Linked DNA regions of Luteitalea sp. TBR-22. The protein of the gene in region 2 interacts with the protein of the main gene of each other region in a pairwise test. Links are inferred from orthologs where the notes say so. Each region holds a gene or a part of one and is shown on either strand. Other genes may lie near its edges.

The links.
Region 1: the proteins of rplL (region 2) and TBR22_RS13015 interact in binary tests that used the Escherichia coli proteins (3 or more experiments, as listed by UniProt). The link is inferred for Luteitalea sp. TBR-22 from one-to-one orthologs.

What each region holds. Positions count from the first base shown.
Region 1 is NZ_AP024452.1:3,155,340-3,162,347, forward strand. Bases 1,043-5,037 are described here. They hold TBR22_RS13015 (DNA polymerase III subunit alpha), read right to left. Parts: upstream 4,735-5,037; coding sequence 1,243-4,734; downstream 1,043-1,242. Other genes in these bases: TBR22_RS13010 (acetyl-CoA carboxylase carboxyltransferase subunit alpha), read right to left, coding at 1,043-1,231; guaA (glutamine-hydrolyzing GMP synthase), read right to left, coding at 4,742-5,037. Also shown: single-stranded-DNA-specific exonuclease RecJ, read right to left, coding at 1-231; more of TBR22_RS13010, read right to left, coding at 260-1,042; more of guaA, read right to left, coding at 5,038-6,328; TBR22_RS13025 (PQQ-binding-like beta-propeller repeat protein), read left to right, coding at 6,466-7,008. UniProt on the Escherichia coli protein: DNA polymerase III is a complex, multichain enzyme responsible for most of the replicative synthesis in bacteria. This DNA polymerase also exhibits 3' to 5' exonuclease activity. The alpha chain is the DNA polymerase catalytic subunit.
Region 2 is NZ_AP024452.1:4,556,116-4,561,904, forward strand. What follows is about bases 1-2,776. They hold rplL (50S ribosomal protein L7/L12), read right to left. Parts: upstream 1,694-2,776; coding sequence 1,307-1,693; downstream 1-1,306. Other genes in these bases: rpoB (DNA-directed RNA polymerase subunit beta), read right to left, coding at 1-1,140; rplJ (50S ribosomal protein L10), read right to left, coding at 1,853-2,377; rplA (50S ribosomal protein L1), read right to left, coding at 2,389-2,776. Outside these bases: more of rplA, read right to left, coding at 2,777-3,090; rplK (50S ribosomal protein L11), read right to left, coding at 3,194-3,619; transcription termination/antitermination protein NusG, read right to left, coding at 3,653-4,219; preprotein translocase subunit SecE, read right to left, coding at 4,216-4,512; rpmG (50S ribosomal protein L33), read right to left, coding at 4,738-4,887; tuf (elongation factor Tu), read right to left, coding at 5,069-5,789. UniProt on the Escherichia coli protein: The binding site for several of the GTPase factors involved in protein synthesis (IF-2, EF-Tu, EF-G and RF3). Is thus essential for accurate translation.

The DNA.
Region 1 (7,008 bases), 1.4 Mb from region 2 along the record:
CCGCTCGAGCGCCGCGCAGAGGCGCTCGACCGCCGGCCGCATGTCGGCGAGCCGGTACGGATCGAAGAGCTGCGACAGTTCCGGGTGGAGGAACCGGTGCGCTGCCTCGGGGTCGCCGTGGCCGCGATGGCACAACAGGCGGGCGACGACCGGAGACACGTCGAGGGCCGCGGCCAGCGACTGCGCGGCCGTCTCGTCACACACGACGGGGTCCCAGATCAACGTGCGCATGGACAGGGGGTCCCGAGCGGGGACCCGATCAGGAAGCCGACCCGGCGATCTCGGCGCCGACGCGGCCGATGCGGCGGAACTTCTCGTAGCGGCGGTCGAGCCGCTCGGCCGACGACCACCCCATCGCCTGCTGCAGGGCGGGCCAGAGGGCTTCGTCGAGCCGGCGTGCCGATTCGTCGTAGTCCTGGTGGGCGCCGCCGAGCGGCTCGGGGATGATGCCGTCGCAGATGCCACGCCCGACCAGGTCCGGGGCGGTCATCTTCAGCGCGTCGGCAGCCTCGACCTTCTTGGCCGCGTCGCGCCACAGGATCGCCGCGCAGCCCTCGGGCGGAATCACGCTGTAGACCGCGTACTCCTGCATCAGCACGGTGTCGCCGACCGCGATGCCGAGCGCGCCGCCGCTGCCGCCCTCGCCGGTGACCACGACGACGATCGCCGTGTCGAGCACGGCCATCTCGCGCAGGTTCAGGGCGATCGCCTCGGCGATGCCCCGCTCTTCGGACTCCATGCCGGGGTAGGCGGCCGGGGTGTCCACCAGGCAGATGATCGGTCGCTTGAACTTGGCGGCCATCTGCATCGCCCGGAGGGCCTTGCGATAGCCCTCGGGGCGCGCGTAGCCGAAGTTGCGGGCGATCTTCTGCTTCGTGTCGCGGCCCTTCTGGTGGCCGACGATCAGCACCGGCTGGTCGTGGTACTGCGCAAAGCCGGCGACGATGGCCTGGTCGTCACCGAAGCGGCGGTCGCCGTGGATCTCGGTGAACCCGGGCCAGAGCCGGGCTGCGTAGTCGAGCAGGTAGGGGCGCTGCGGGTGGCGCGCCACCAGCACTCGCTGCCACGGCGTCAGCCGCGCGAAGATGTCCTGGCGCACCTGCCGGGCTCGCGCCTGCAGGCGGGCGATCTCGCCCGCGCGCTCCGGCGTCGAGGGCTGGCCGGTGAGGTGATCGATCTCCTTCAGGAGGGCGGCGACGGGCTCCTCGAACTCGAGGCTGTCCACGGGCATGACGAGTCAGGTTACCGCAATTTGACGGCCCCGACGCCGCACACGCGTTCGAGGTCGGCCACCAGTTGCTCGGAGGCGCGCACCTGCACGGCCAGCAGGTCCAGCCGGACGCGCATCGGCCGCGGCAGGTCGCGCACCTCGAGATCGAGGCGCACGCGCTTGTCGCCGCGGTGGCGCATCAGGATGTCGGCCACGTCCTCGATGGTCCGGCGTGAGGGGGTGCGCAGGGCGATGGCGACCTCGCGCGAGAGCGTCTCGTTCAGCGACGAAAGCGGCTTGATCTCGCTGGCCAGGATCTTCGCGCTGTCGTCGCCGGCCTCCAGCTTGCCCCGCACCAGGACCATGCGGTCGTTCTCGATCAGGGGGGCGTGGTGGCGGAACGTCTCGGGGAAGGCCACCACCTCGAGCGCACCGTCGAGGTCTTCGAGCATGAAGGCCGCCATGCGGTCGCCCTTCTTGGTCTTCACCTGCCGGACGCCACTGATGATGCCGCCCACCAGCACGTCGGCCATCGCCTCGGTGCACTGGCCGATCGGCCGGGCGCCGGCCTTGGCCAGGTCGTCCTGGTGCGCCGCCAGCGGGTGCCCCGAGAGGTACAGGCCGAGGGCCTCCTTCTCGAAGGCGAGCACCTGGGCCGAGGGCCAGGGCTCCGCATCGGGCAGGGCGAGGTCGGCCGCCGGCGTCTCGTCGCCGTCGTCGCCCCCGAGCAGGGCGGCGAACAACTGCGTCTGGCCCCGGTCGCGGTCCTTCTGCAGCCGGTTGCCCTGCTCCAGGGCCCTGTCGATCGCGGCGCAGAGGCGGGCCCGGCGTGAGGCGATCGGCTCGTGGGGCGGGGCGAGCGAGTCGAGCGCCCCGGCCTTGGCCAGGCTCTCGAGCACGCGCTTGTTCACCAGACGCAGGTCGGCGTGCTCGCACAGGGCGGCGAGCGACTCGATGCGTCCCCCCTGCTCCTGCCGGACCCTGAGGATGGACAGGATCGCCCCCTCGCCGACGTTCTTGACGGCCGTCAACCCGAAGCGGACGCCCTCAGGCTCGACCGTGAAGGGCAACTGGCTGAGGTTGACGTCGGGCGGCAGGACCGGCACGCCCAGGTCGCGGCACTCGCCGAGGTACTGCGACAGCTTGTCGGTGTTCTGCGCCTCGATGGTCAGCAACGCCGCCATGAAGTAGCGCGGGTAGTTGGCCTTCAGGTAGCCGGTCTGGTACGCGAGCAGCGCGTAGGTGGTCGAGTGCGACTTGTTGAAGCCGTAGCCGGCGAAGTACGCCAGCAGGTCGAAGATCTCGCCGGCCTTCTTCTCCGACAGGCCGTTGGCGGTGGCGCCCGCCACGAACCGGTCGCGCTGCGCCGCCATGACCTTGGGGTCCTTCTTCCCCATGGCCTTGCGGAGCAGGTCGGCCTCGCCCATCGTGAAGCCGCCGACGTCGCGCGCCACGCGCATGACCTGTTCCTGGTACGCGATGACCCCGTACGTGTCGCGCAGGATGGGCTCCATCTGCGGGACCATGTACGTGATCTCCTCGCGCCCGTGGCGACGGTTGACGAAGCTGTCGACCACGCCGGCGCCGAGCGGGCCGGGCCGGTACAGGGCATTGAGGGCGATGAGGTCGTCGAAGCGCGACGGCTTGGCCTTGCGCAGCACCTCGCGCATGCCCGAGGACTCGAACTGGAACACGCCGGCCGTCTGCCCCTCGGCAAACAGCTGGAACGTCCTGGCGTCGTCCATCGGGATCGCGTCGATGTCGAGGACCTGCCCGGTCGTGCGCGTGATCTCCTTGAGCGCGTCGTCGATCAGCGTCAGCGTGCTGAGGCCGAGGAAGTCCATCTTGAGGAGCCCCATCCTCTCGATTTCCTTCATCGCCCACTGCGTGACGATTTCGTCGCGCGCCCCCTTGTACAGCGGCGCGAAGTCGGTGATCGCCCGCGGCGCGATCACCACGCCGGCGGCGTGCACCGAGGCGTGCCGCGTCATCCCCTCGAGGCGCTGGCCGATGTCGAGCAGGTCCTTGACGCGCGGGTCGCTGTCGCGCAGCTGCTTGAGGAGCGGGTTCTCGACAAGTGCCTTCTCGAGCGTCATGTCGAGGGCCGGCGGGATCAGCTTGGCGACCTTGTCGACCTCGGCGTAGGTCATGTCCATGACGCGCCCGACGTCGCGCACCACGGCCTTGGCCTTCATCGTCCCGAACGTGATGATCTGGGCGACGTTCTCGCGCCCGTACTTGCGCGTGACGTAGTCGATCACCTCGCCGCGGCGTCGCTCGCAGAAGTCGATGTCGATGTCGGGCATCGACACGCGTTCCGGGTTCAGGAAGCGCTCGAAGATCAGGTCGAACTCGATCGGGTCGACGTCGGTGATGCGCAGGCACCAGGCGACGACGCTGCCGGCCGCCGAGCCGCGGCCCGGCCCGACGGGGATGCCCTGCTCGCGGGCGTACCGGATGAAGTCCCAGACGATGAGGAAGTACCCGGTGTACCCCATCTTCTTGATCATCGCGATCTCGTAGTCGAGTCGCGTCTCGTACTCCTCGAGCGTGTGGCGCAGCGCGCCGCGCGACATCAGCTCGCGCAGGCGCGGCAGGCGCGCGGCGAAGCCCTCGCGCGTCATGCGCTCGAAGTGATCGTCGAGGGTCTCCCCTTCCGGGACGTCGAAGTTCGGGAGGTGGTAGACCTTCGAGTCGAGGTCGACGTGGCAGCGCTCGGCGATGCGCGCGGTGTTGGTCAGCGCGTCCGGATACTCACCGAACCGCTCCCACATCTGCTCGGGGGTCTTCAGGTAGAACTCGTCGGAGCCGTACTTGAGGCGGTGTGCGTCGTTGACGGACTTCCCGGTGCCGATGCACAGCAGGATGTCGTGCGGCTTGTGGTCGCCGTGCCGCAGGTAGTGCACGTCGTTGGTGACGACCATCGGCAGGTCGAGCTCACGGGCCAGCGACGGCAGACTGTCGTTGACGATCTTCTGCTCGCGCAGCCCCTGGTACTGCATCTCGAGGAAGAAGTTGCCCTTGCCGAGGATCTCGGCGTACTGCCCCGCAGCGGTGCGCGCCTTGTCGATCTTGTCCTTGTAGATGCCCTCGGCGACCTCGCCCTTCAGGCAGCTGCTCAGGCCGATGAGGCCGGCGCTGTGCTGCTGGAGCAACTCCTTGTCGATGCGGGGCTTGTAGTAGAAGCCCTCGGTGTAGCCCGAGGACACCAGCTTGATGAGGTTGTGGTAGCCGACGTTGTTCTCGGCCAGCAGCACCAGATGGTTCTGGGTCTCGCCGGGCACCCCGCTCCGGTCGCGGCGGTCGCCGGGCGCGACGTAGACCTCGCAGCCGAGGATCGGCCGCACGCCGTGCTTCTTGGCGGTGTCGTAGAAGACCACCGACGAGAACATGTTGCCGTGCTCGGTCACCGCCAGCGACGGCATGCCGAGGCGCGCGGCTTCCTTCATCAGCTCGTCGACGCGGCACGCGCCGTCGAGCAACGAGTACTCCGTGTGCAGGTGGAGGTGGACGAAGTCCTTCACGCGCGCGTCACTCCCACTCGATGGTGCTCGGGGGCTTGCTGCTGACGTCGTACACGACGCGATTGATCCCGCGGACCTCGTTGATGATCCGGCTGGACACCTTCTTGAGCAAGGGGTACGGCAGCGGCGCCCAGTCGGCGGTCATGAAGTCGCTGGTCTGCACGGCCCGCAGCGCGACGACGTGCTCGTAGGTGCGCCCATCGCCCATCACCCCGACGCTGCGCACCGGCAGGAACACGGCGAAGGCCTGGCTCGTGAGGTCGTACCAGGTCCTGCCGGTGGCCTCGTCGATGGTGTGCCGCAACTCGTGGATGAAGATGTCGTCGGCGCGACGCAACAGGTCGGCGTACTCGGCCTTCACCTCGCCGAGGATCCGCACCCCGAGGCCGGGTCCCGGAAACGGGTGCCGATAGACCATCTCCGGTGGCAGGCCCAGCACCACCCCGAGCTCGCGCACCTCGTCCTTGAACAACTCGCGCAGCGGCTCCAGCAGCCGCAGGCCGAGCGTCTCGGGCAGGCCGCCGACGTTGTGGTGGCTCTTGATGGTCTTGGACTTCTTCGTCTTGGCCCCGCCCGACTCGACCACGTCGGGGTAGATCGTGCCCTGCGCCAGCCACTTGGCCTGCGTCAGCGCGGCGGCCTCCCGCTGGAACACCTCGACGAACTCGCGGCCGATGATCTTCCGCTTGGCCTCGGGGTCGGTCACGCCGGCGAGGTGCCCCAGGAACTGGGCGCGCGCGTCGACGTGCCGCACCTTCGCGTGCAACCGGCCCGCGAACATGTGCATCACCAGTTCGGCCTCGTTGAGCCGCAGCAGGCCGTGATCGACGAACACGCACGTGAGCTGATCGCCGATCGCCTTGTGGATCAGCGCCGCCGCGACGCTCGAGTCGACGCCGCCCGAGAGCCCGAGCACGACCTCGTCCTGCCCCACCTGCTCGCGGATGCGCGCCACGGCTTCACTCACGTAATCGCCCATCCGCCAGTCGCCACGCGCGCCACAGATGTCGCGCACGAACCGCGTGAGGATCGCCTGGCCCTGCAGCGTGTGGGTGACCTCGGGGTGGAACTGCACGGCGTAATACCCGCGCGCCTCGTCGGCCATGCCCGCGATCGGGCAACTCGGCGTCGAGGCCAGCAGCGAGAACCCCGGCGGCATGTCGGCCACCGAGTCCCCGTGGCTCATCCACACCTTGAGCATGGCGTGCCCGTCGGGCGTGCGGAAGTCCTCGAGATCCTCGAGCAGCCGCGTGTGCCCGTGCGGCCGCACCTCCGCGTACCCGAACTCCCGGTGATCACTCCAGGCGACCCGTCCGCCGAGCTGCGCCGCCATGGTCTGCATCCCGTAACAGATGCCGAGGACGGGCACGCCGAGGCCCCAGATCAGGTCCGGCGCGCGGAGTTGGTGATCCTCGTAGGTACTCCCGTGGCTTCCCGACAGGATGATCCCGATGGGCGCCAGGCGTCGGATGACCTCGTCGGCCACGTCGTGCGGGTGGATCTCGCAGTAGACGTGGGCCTCGCGCACGCGACGGGCGATGAGCTGCGTCACCTGCGATCCGAAGTCGAGGATCAGGATCGTCTGATGGGACATGGGGTTGACGGATGCCGATGCCGGAATGCCGATGCCCGAATCTCGGGAACCGGCCTGCGCGGAGCCGCTATTATAGCCAAGTGCCTCGCACCCAGACCACTACATCTCGCGGTCTTTCGGGCATTTACCGCATTTCCTTGGCACTGGCGCTGATCGCCGGCGCGGCCGCTCCTGCCGTCGCGCAGGCCGGCGGAGCGCCGCCGCCAGGCCCCGCTGCACCGGCCCAGGCGACCGGCCCGGCGGCGCCGACGAAGGCACCCGCCACGGCCGCGAAGGCCGAGGGCACGTCCGGCGCCCACGCCCTGCCCCTGTTCCCGTTACGCGTGCGCTGGAGTACCGAGCTCGACGGGCCACCGTCGGCCACGCTAGCCACCGACGGCACGCGGGTGTTCGTGCCGCTGGCCACCGGCGGCGTGATCGGCGTGACCGCCGAGACGGGGGCGCTGGTGTGGAAGGCCGAGGTATCGACCACCGTCGCCCCGGCCGTCGCCGATGGCCACGTCTACATCGTCGGGGGTGACGCCTTGCAGGCCCTCGAGGCCGCTACCGGGCGCGCCGCATGGCGGGTGCCGCTCTCGTCGGGCATCTCGGCCCCGCTCGTTGCCCGCTCGGGCTGGGTGATCGGCGCCCTCGACACCGGCGAGGTCGTGGCCTGGCGCGGCGACGATGGGACCGAGGTC
Region 2 (5,789 bases):
CTTGAGCGTCGCCGACAGCACCGGCCCGACTTCGTCCTTCTCGGGGAAGAAGATGTCGATGCGCTCGATCTGCTTCTCCTGCGCCATCGCGATGACGCGCGCCGAGAGCTCCTCGTTGGCCTCGAGCAACACCTCACCCGACGCCGGGTCGACCACGTCGGCCGCCGCGTAGGGCTGCTCGCCCTCGAGCTGGCTCAGGTCGACGGGGACCTCGGTGATCCCGGCGTGGCGCAGCGCGCGGATCGCCGCCTTGGTGATCCGCTTGCCGCGCGTCAGGGCCACCTCGCTGCCGGGGATGGTCATGTCCTCGCCGGCGCGCCAGTCCACCGGGCTGTCGTTGACCGCCCACAGGACCTGGTCGCCCTTCAGGTGCAGCGAGTCGATCGAGTAGAACGCGCGCAGCATCTCGTCGGCGTTGCGCAGGCCGAGGGCCCGCAGGAACACCGTGCCGAGGAACTTGCGCTTGCGGTCGATGCGCACGTACAGCAGGTTCTTGCTGTCGTACTCGAACTCGACCCACGAGCCGCGGTACGGGATGAGCTGCCCGATGAACAGCGTCTTGTCTTCCGTGTGGAAGAAGGCGCCCGGCGACCGGTGCAGCTGCGAGACGATGACGCGCTCGGTGCCGTTGATGATGAACGTCCCGTGATCGGTCATCAGCGGGATGTCGCCGAAGTAGACCTCCTGCTCCTTGATGTCGCGGATGGTCTTGGCGCCCGTCTCGGGGTCCTTGTTCCAGACCACGAGGCGGATCGTCACCTTGAGCGGGATCGCATACGTCATCCCGCGCTCGAGGCACTCGTTGATGTCGTACTTGAGGTTGAGCGCCATGCGGCGCCCGCCGATCTCGTGGACCAGCCCCCGAGCCTCATCGCCCCAGCCGCACTCGTCCCAGTTGCCGATCGAGTACTCGATGAACTCCAGCGAGGAGTTCTCGCGGAAGTCCGAGATCGGGAACACGGACTTGAACACGGCCTGCAGGCCGACGTCCTCGCGCTCGGCCGGCAGCGTGTACATCTGCAGGAACCGGTCGTAGGACTTCTTCTGGATTTCGATGAGGTTGGGAATCGGGACCGTGGTCCGGATCTTGGAAAAGTCGATGCGCTCGCGGTAGACGTTCTTGGCCAGGCTGCTGCTCATACTTCTCGATTCCCCCGGGTCGGTTCCGCCACGAACCACCCGTCGCACGAGGTCTTCGGAGGCAAATCACACAAATGGCGAAAGCCGCGCGGCCCTGACGGCCCGACCTGGCGGGGTCGGGCACGCCTCGAGGGGCACACGCGGCTCGCGAACAAGCCGGACCGTGCTACTTGATCTCGACCTTCGCGCCGGCCTCTTCGAACTTCTTCTTGATCGCGTCGGCCTCTTCCTTGGGCACGCCTTCCTTGATCGCCTTCGGCGCGCCCTCGACCAGATCCTTGGCTTCCTTCAGACCGAGCGAGGTCACTTCGCGGACGGCCTTGATCACGTTGATCTTGTTGGCACCGGCCTCGAGGAGGACGACGTTGAACTCGGTCTTCTCCTCGACAGGGGCCGCCGCCGCTGCGCCGCCCGCAGCCGCCACCACCACCGGGGCCGCCGCCGCGGCCGAAACGCCGAGTTCCGACTCGAGCGTCTTGACGAGCTTGGACAGCTCCATCACCGAGATGTTCTTGATGTACTCGACCACCTGATCCTGCGTCACGTCTGCCATTGTCCGAATCTCCTTACTGTCGACTATCAGCGCTCTGCGTCCGGCTTTCAGCTATCAACGGTCTCCATCGCTGACGTTCCGCATGACCGGGACACAGCAGATGCCTGATAGCTGACAGCGACCTCGTGTATGACCGCCGGCCGCGCCGGCGATCCCTCCCTACTCGCCCTTCTTCTTCTCCACCTGCGACAGGACGTTCATCAGGTCCCGCGGCGCCGCGCTCAGCACGCTGACGATCTGGACCATCGGGGCCTGCAGCAGGTACAGCAGCTTGGCGTACAGCTCGGGCTTGCCCGGCATGTTCGCCAGTTCGTTCACGGCGGGACCCGTGACCACGTCGCCCTGCACGACCGCCGCCTTCAGCACGAGGGCCGGGGCCGTCTTGGCAAACGTCGTCAGCACCTTCGCGAGCGCGACCGGATCGTCGCCGCTGAAGGCGACCGCCGTCGTGCCCGTGAAGTGGGGCGTGAGCGCCTCGAAGGGCGTGCCCGCCATGGCGCGGCGAGCGAGGGTGTTCTTGACCACCTTGTACGAGCCCTGCACGGCCCGCACCTGCCGGCGCAGTTCGGTGACCTCGGGGACCTTCAGCCCCTTGTACTCCATCACGATCAGGCTCTCGGCCTTCCCGAAGGATTCCGTGAGCTGGCCGAGTTCCAGTTGCTTGTCAGCGCGAGATACAGCCATGGTCTCTCTCCCTACTTGACGAGCGACTCGACATGCGAGGTGTCGATCGCCACGCCGGGGCCCATGGTCGAGCTGACCGTCAGGCTCTTGAGGTACTTGCCCTTGGCCGCCGCGGGCTTCGCCTTCATCACGCTGTCGAACAGGGCGTGCGCGTTGGCCAGGAGGTTCTCGGTCGGGAACGACACCTTGCCGATCGGCGCGTGCACGATGCCGGTCTTGTCCACCCGGAACTCGACCTTGCCCGCCTTGATCTCCTGCACGGCCTTGGTGATGTCGGTCGTGACCGTCCCCGTCTTCGGATTGGGCATCAAGCCGCGCGGGCCGAGCACCTTGCCCAGGCGCCCCACCGCCCGCATCATGTCGGGCGTCGCCACGACCGCATCGAAGTCGGTCCAGCCGCCCGAGATCTTCTCGACCAGTTCCTCGCCGCCCACCGCATCGGCGCCGGCGGCTTCCGCCTCGCGCTGCTTCTCGGGATTGGCGATCACCAGCACCCGCTTGGTCTTGCCGAGCCCGTGCGGCAGCACCACCGTGCCACGCACCATCTGGTCGGCATGCTTGGGATCGACGCCAAGGCGCATCGCGACCTCGACGGTCTCGTCGAACTTCGTGTACTTCAGCTTCTGGATGAGGGGAATGGCCTCATCCAGCACGTACGGGCGCTCCTCGACCTGCGCGCGCGCCGCCGCGTACTTCTTCCCGGGAGTGGGCATGTGCTACCTCCGTGGTGCAGTCGGCCGACGAGCGGCCTCCCACGTTGTGTCGAATCCCCGTAATTTGAAATGTGAAACCTCAAATTGCGCGGGGTACCACCTGTCAGCCGACGACGTCGAGGCCCATCGAGCGGGCCGTGCCGGCCACGCTGCGCATGGCCGCGTCGAGCGACTCGCAGTTCAGGTCGGGCAGCTTCAGGCGCGCGATCTCCTCGACCTGCGCCTTGGTCACCGTGCCGACCTTGTTCTTGTTCGGCTCGGCCGAGCCCTTGGGCACGTTCGCGGCGCGCTTGAGCAGCACCGGAGCGGGCGGCGTCTTCAGCACGAAGGTGTACGACCGATCGGCGTACACCGTCACCACCACGGGGATGATGAGACCGTCCTGGCCGGCGGTCTTCGCGTTGAAGTTCTTGCAGAAGTCCATGATGTTGACGCCCTGCGGACCGAGCGCGGTCCCGACAGGGGGCGCCGGCGTTGCCTTGCCGGCGGCGATCTGGAGCTTCACGAGTGCTTGAACCTTCTTGGCCATGTGTCTTCGAACCGTCCCTGCTGCGTTCCGGGCCTAGAGCTTCTCGACCTGCAGGAAGTCGAGCTCCACCGGCGTGGACCGCCCGAAGATCGTCACCATGACCTTCAGCGTGCTGCGCTCGGTATTGACCTCGTCCACCGTGCCGTTGAAGTTGGTGAACGGCCCCTCGTTGATGCGCACCTGGTCGCCCTTCTCGAAGTGGTACTTCGGCTTGGGCTTCTCGGCACTCTCGCGCACCTGCGCGAGGATGTTGTCCACTTCTTCGCGGGTCAGCGGCGTCGGCTTGGCGCCCGCTCCCACGAACCCGGTGACCTTCGGGGTGTTCTTCACCACGTGCCACGCGTCGTCGGTCATCTGCATCTCGACGAAGAGATAGCCGGGGAAGATGCGCTTGCGCATCTCGGCCTTGCGGCCGCTGCGCATCTCCATGACCGTTTCCTGCGGCACGAGGACCTCGCCGAACTTGTCCTCGAGGCCGTAGGCCTGCACGCGCTGCTCGAGCGACTCCTTGACCTTGTTCTCGAAGCCCGAGTACGTGTGGACGATGTACCAGCTGAGCGACGGCCCCGGCGATGCCGCGCCTTCCTGCACCTCGCTCATGCCGCCCCTCCGAAGCTGCGGAAGATCCACTCGACGAGCTTGTTGAAGGCTGCGTCGACCGCGAACAGGTAGATGCCCATCACCAGCGAGAAGGCGATCACGACGATGGTCGTGGCCTGCACTTCGCGCTGCGTCGGCCAGGTGACGCGCCCGACCTCCTCGCGCACCTTGGCAAGGAAATCCTTGCCGCGCGCCCACCAGCCCAGCGGGCCGGCGGTCGCCACCACGGGCGTTTCCGCCTCGCGACGGCCTGCCTGTGCGTCCTTGACGTTGTCCACCATCGCGGTCTTCACGCTGCGGTTCCTTCAGTGCAGACGCCCGGGCGCGCATCGCAGTCGAGGCGATACGCGCTCGGGCCGTCCACCGGCGGGTGTGGCAGGCCAGGAGGGACTCGAACCCCCAGCCCCCGGTTTTGGAGACCGGTGCTCTGCCAATTGAGCTACTGGCCTGTGCAACTCCGCCACCGGACCCGGCCGGTGGCAACCAACCCTGAGAGCACACGCCGGACCAATCCGGCGCTACTTGCTCTCCTTGTGCTCCGTGTGCGACTTGCAGAAGCGGCAGAACTTCTTCATGTGCAGCCGCTCGGTCGTCTTCTTCTTGTTGCGCGTCGTGCTGTAGTTGCGACGCTTGCACTCGCCGCACGCGAGCTGAACGATGTCTCTCATGATCGTCTTCTCAACTTCCGGACTACTGGCTCAGGGCTTCGGGCTCAGGGCTCAGGGAGCTCGCAGATGCTGCGGCCTCTGGAGGGTTTCTGAGTCTTGCGCCGAGAGCCGTGAGCCGTTGTCCAGACGGCCGGCTCGGAGAGCCGGCCCTACCCGGTAAGTCGCCGGCGCCGCCGGCGACTTACTGAAGAATCTCGGTGATCGTGCCCGCGCCCACCGTGCGGCCACCCTCGCGGATGGCGAACCGCAGGCCCTTCTCCAGCGCCACCGGCCCGATGAGCTCGATCTCCATCGTCACGTTGTCGCCCGGCATCACCATCTCGACGCCCTCGGGCAGCTTCGCCACGCCGGTCACGTCGGTCGTCCGGATGTAGAACTGCGGACGATAGCCGTTGAAGAACGGCGTGTGCCGGCCGCCCTCTTCCTTCGTGAGGACGTAGACCTCGCCCTTGAACTTGGTGTGCGGCGTGATCGACCCCGGCTTGGCCAGCACCTGCCCACGCTCCACGGCTTCCTTGTCGATGCCGCGCAGCAGCGCCCCGATGTTGTCGCCCGCCTGGCCCTCGTCGAGCAGCTTCTTGAACATCTCGACGCCGGTCACCACCGTCTTGCGCGTCGGGCCGAAGCCGACAATCTCGATTTCCTCGCCGACCTTCACCTTGCCACGCTCGACACGCCCGGTCACCACCGTGCCTCGGCCCGAGATCGAGAACACGTCCTCGACCGGCATCAGGAACGGCTTGTCGATCTGGCGCTCCGGCAGCGGGACGTAGTTGTCGACCGCCTCCATGAGGTTGTCGATCGTCTTCTCCCACTCCGGGTCGCCCTCGAGCGCCTTGAGCGCCGAGCCGCGCACGATCGGGATCTCGTCACCGGGGAACCCGTAGCTCGAGAGCAGCTCG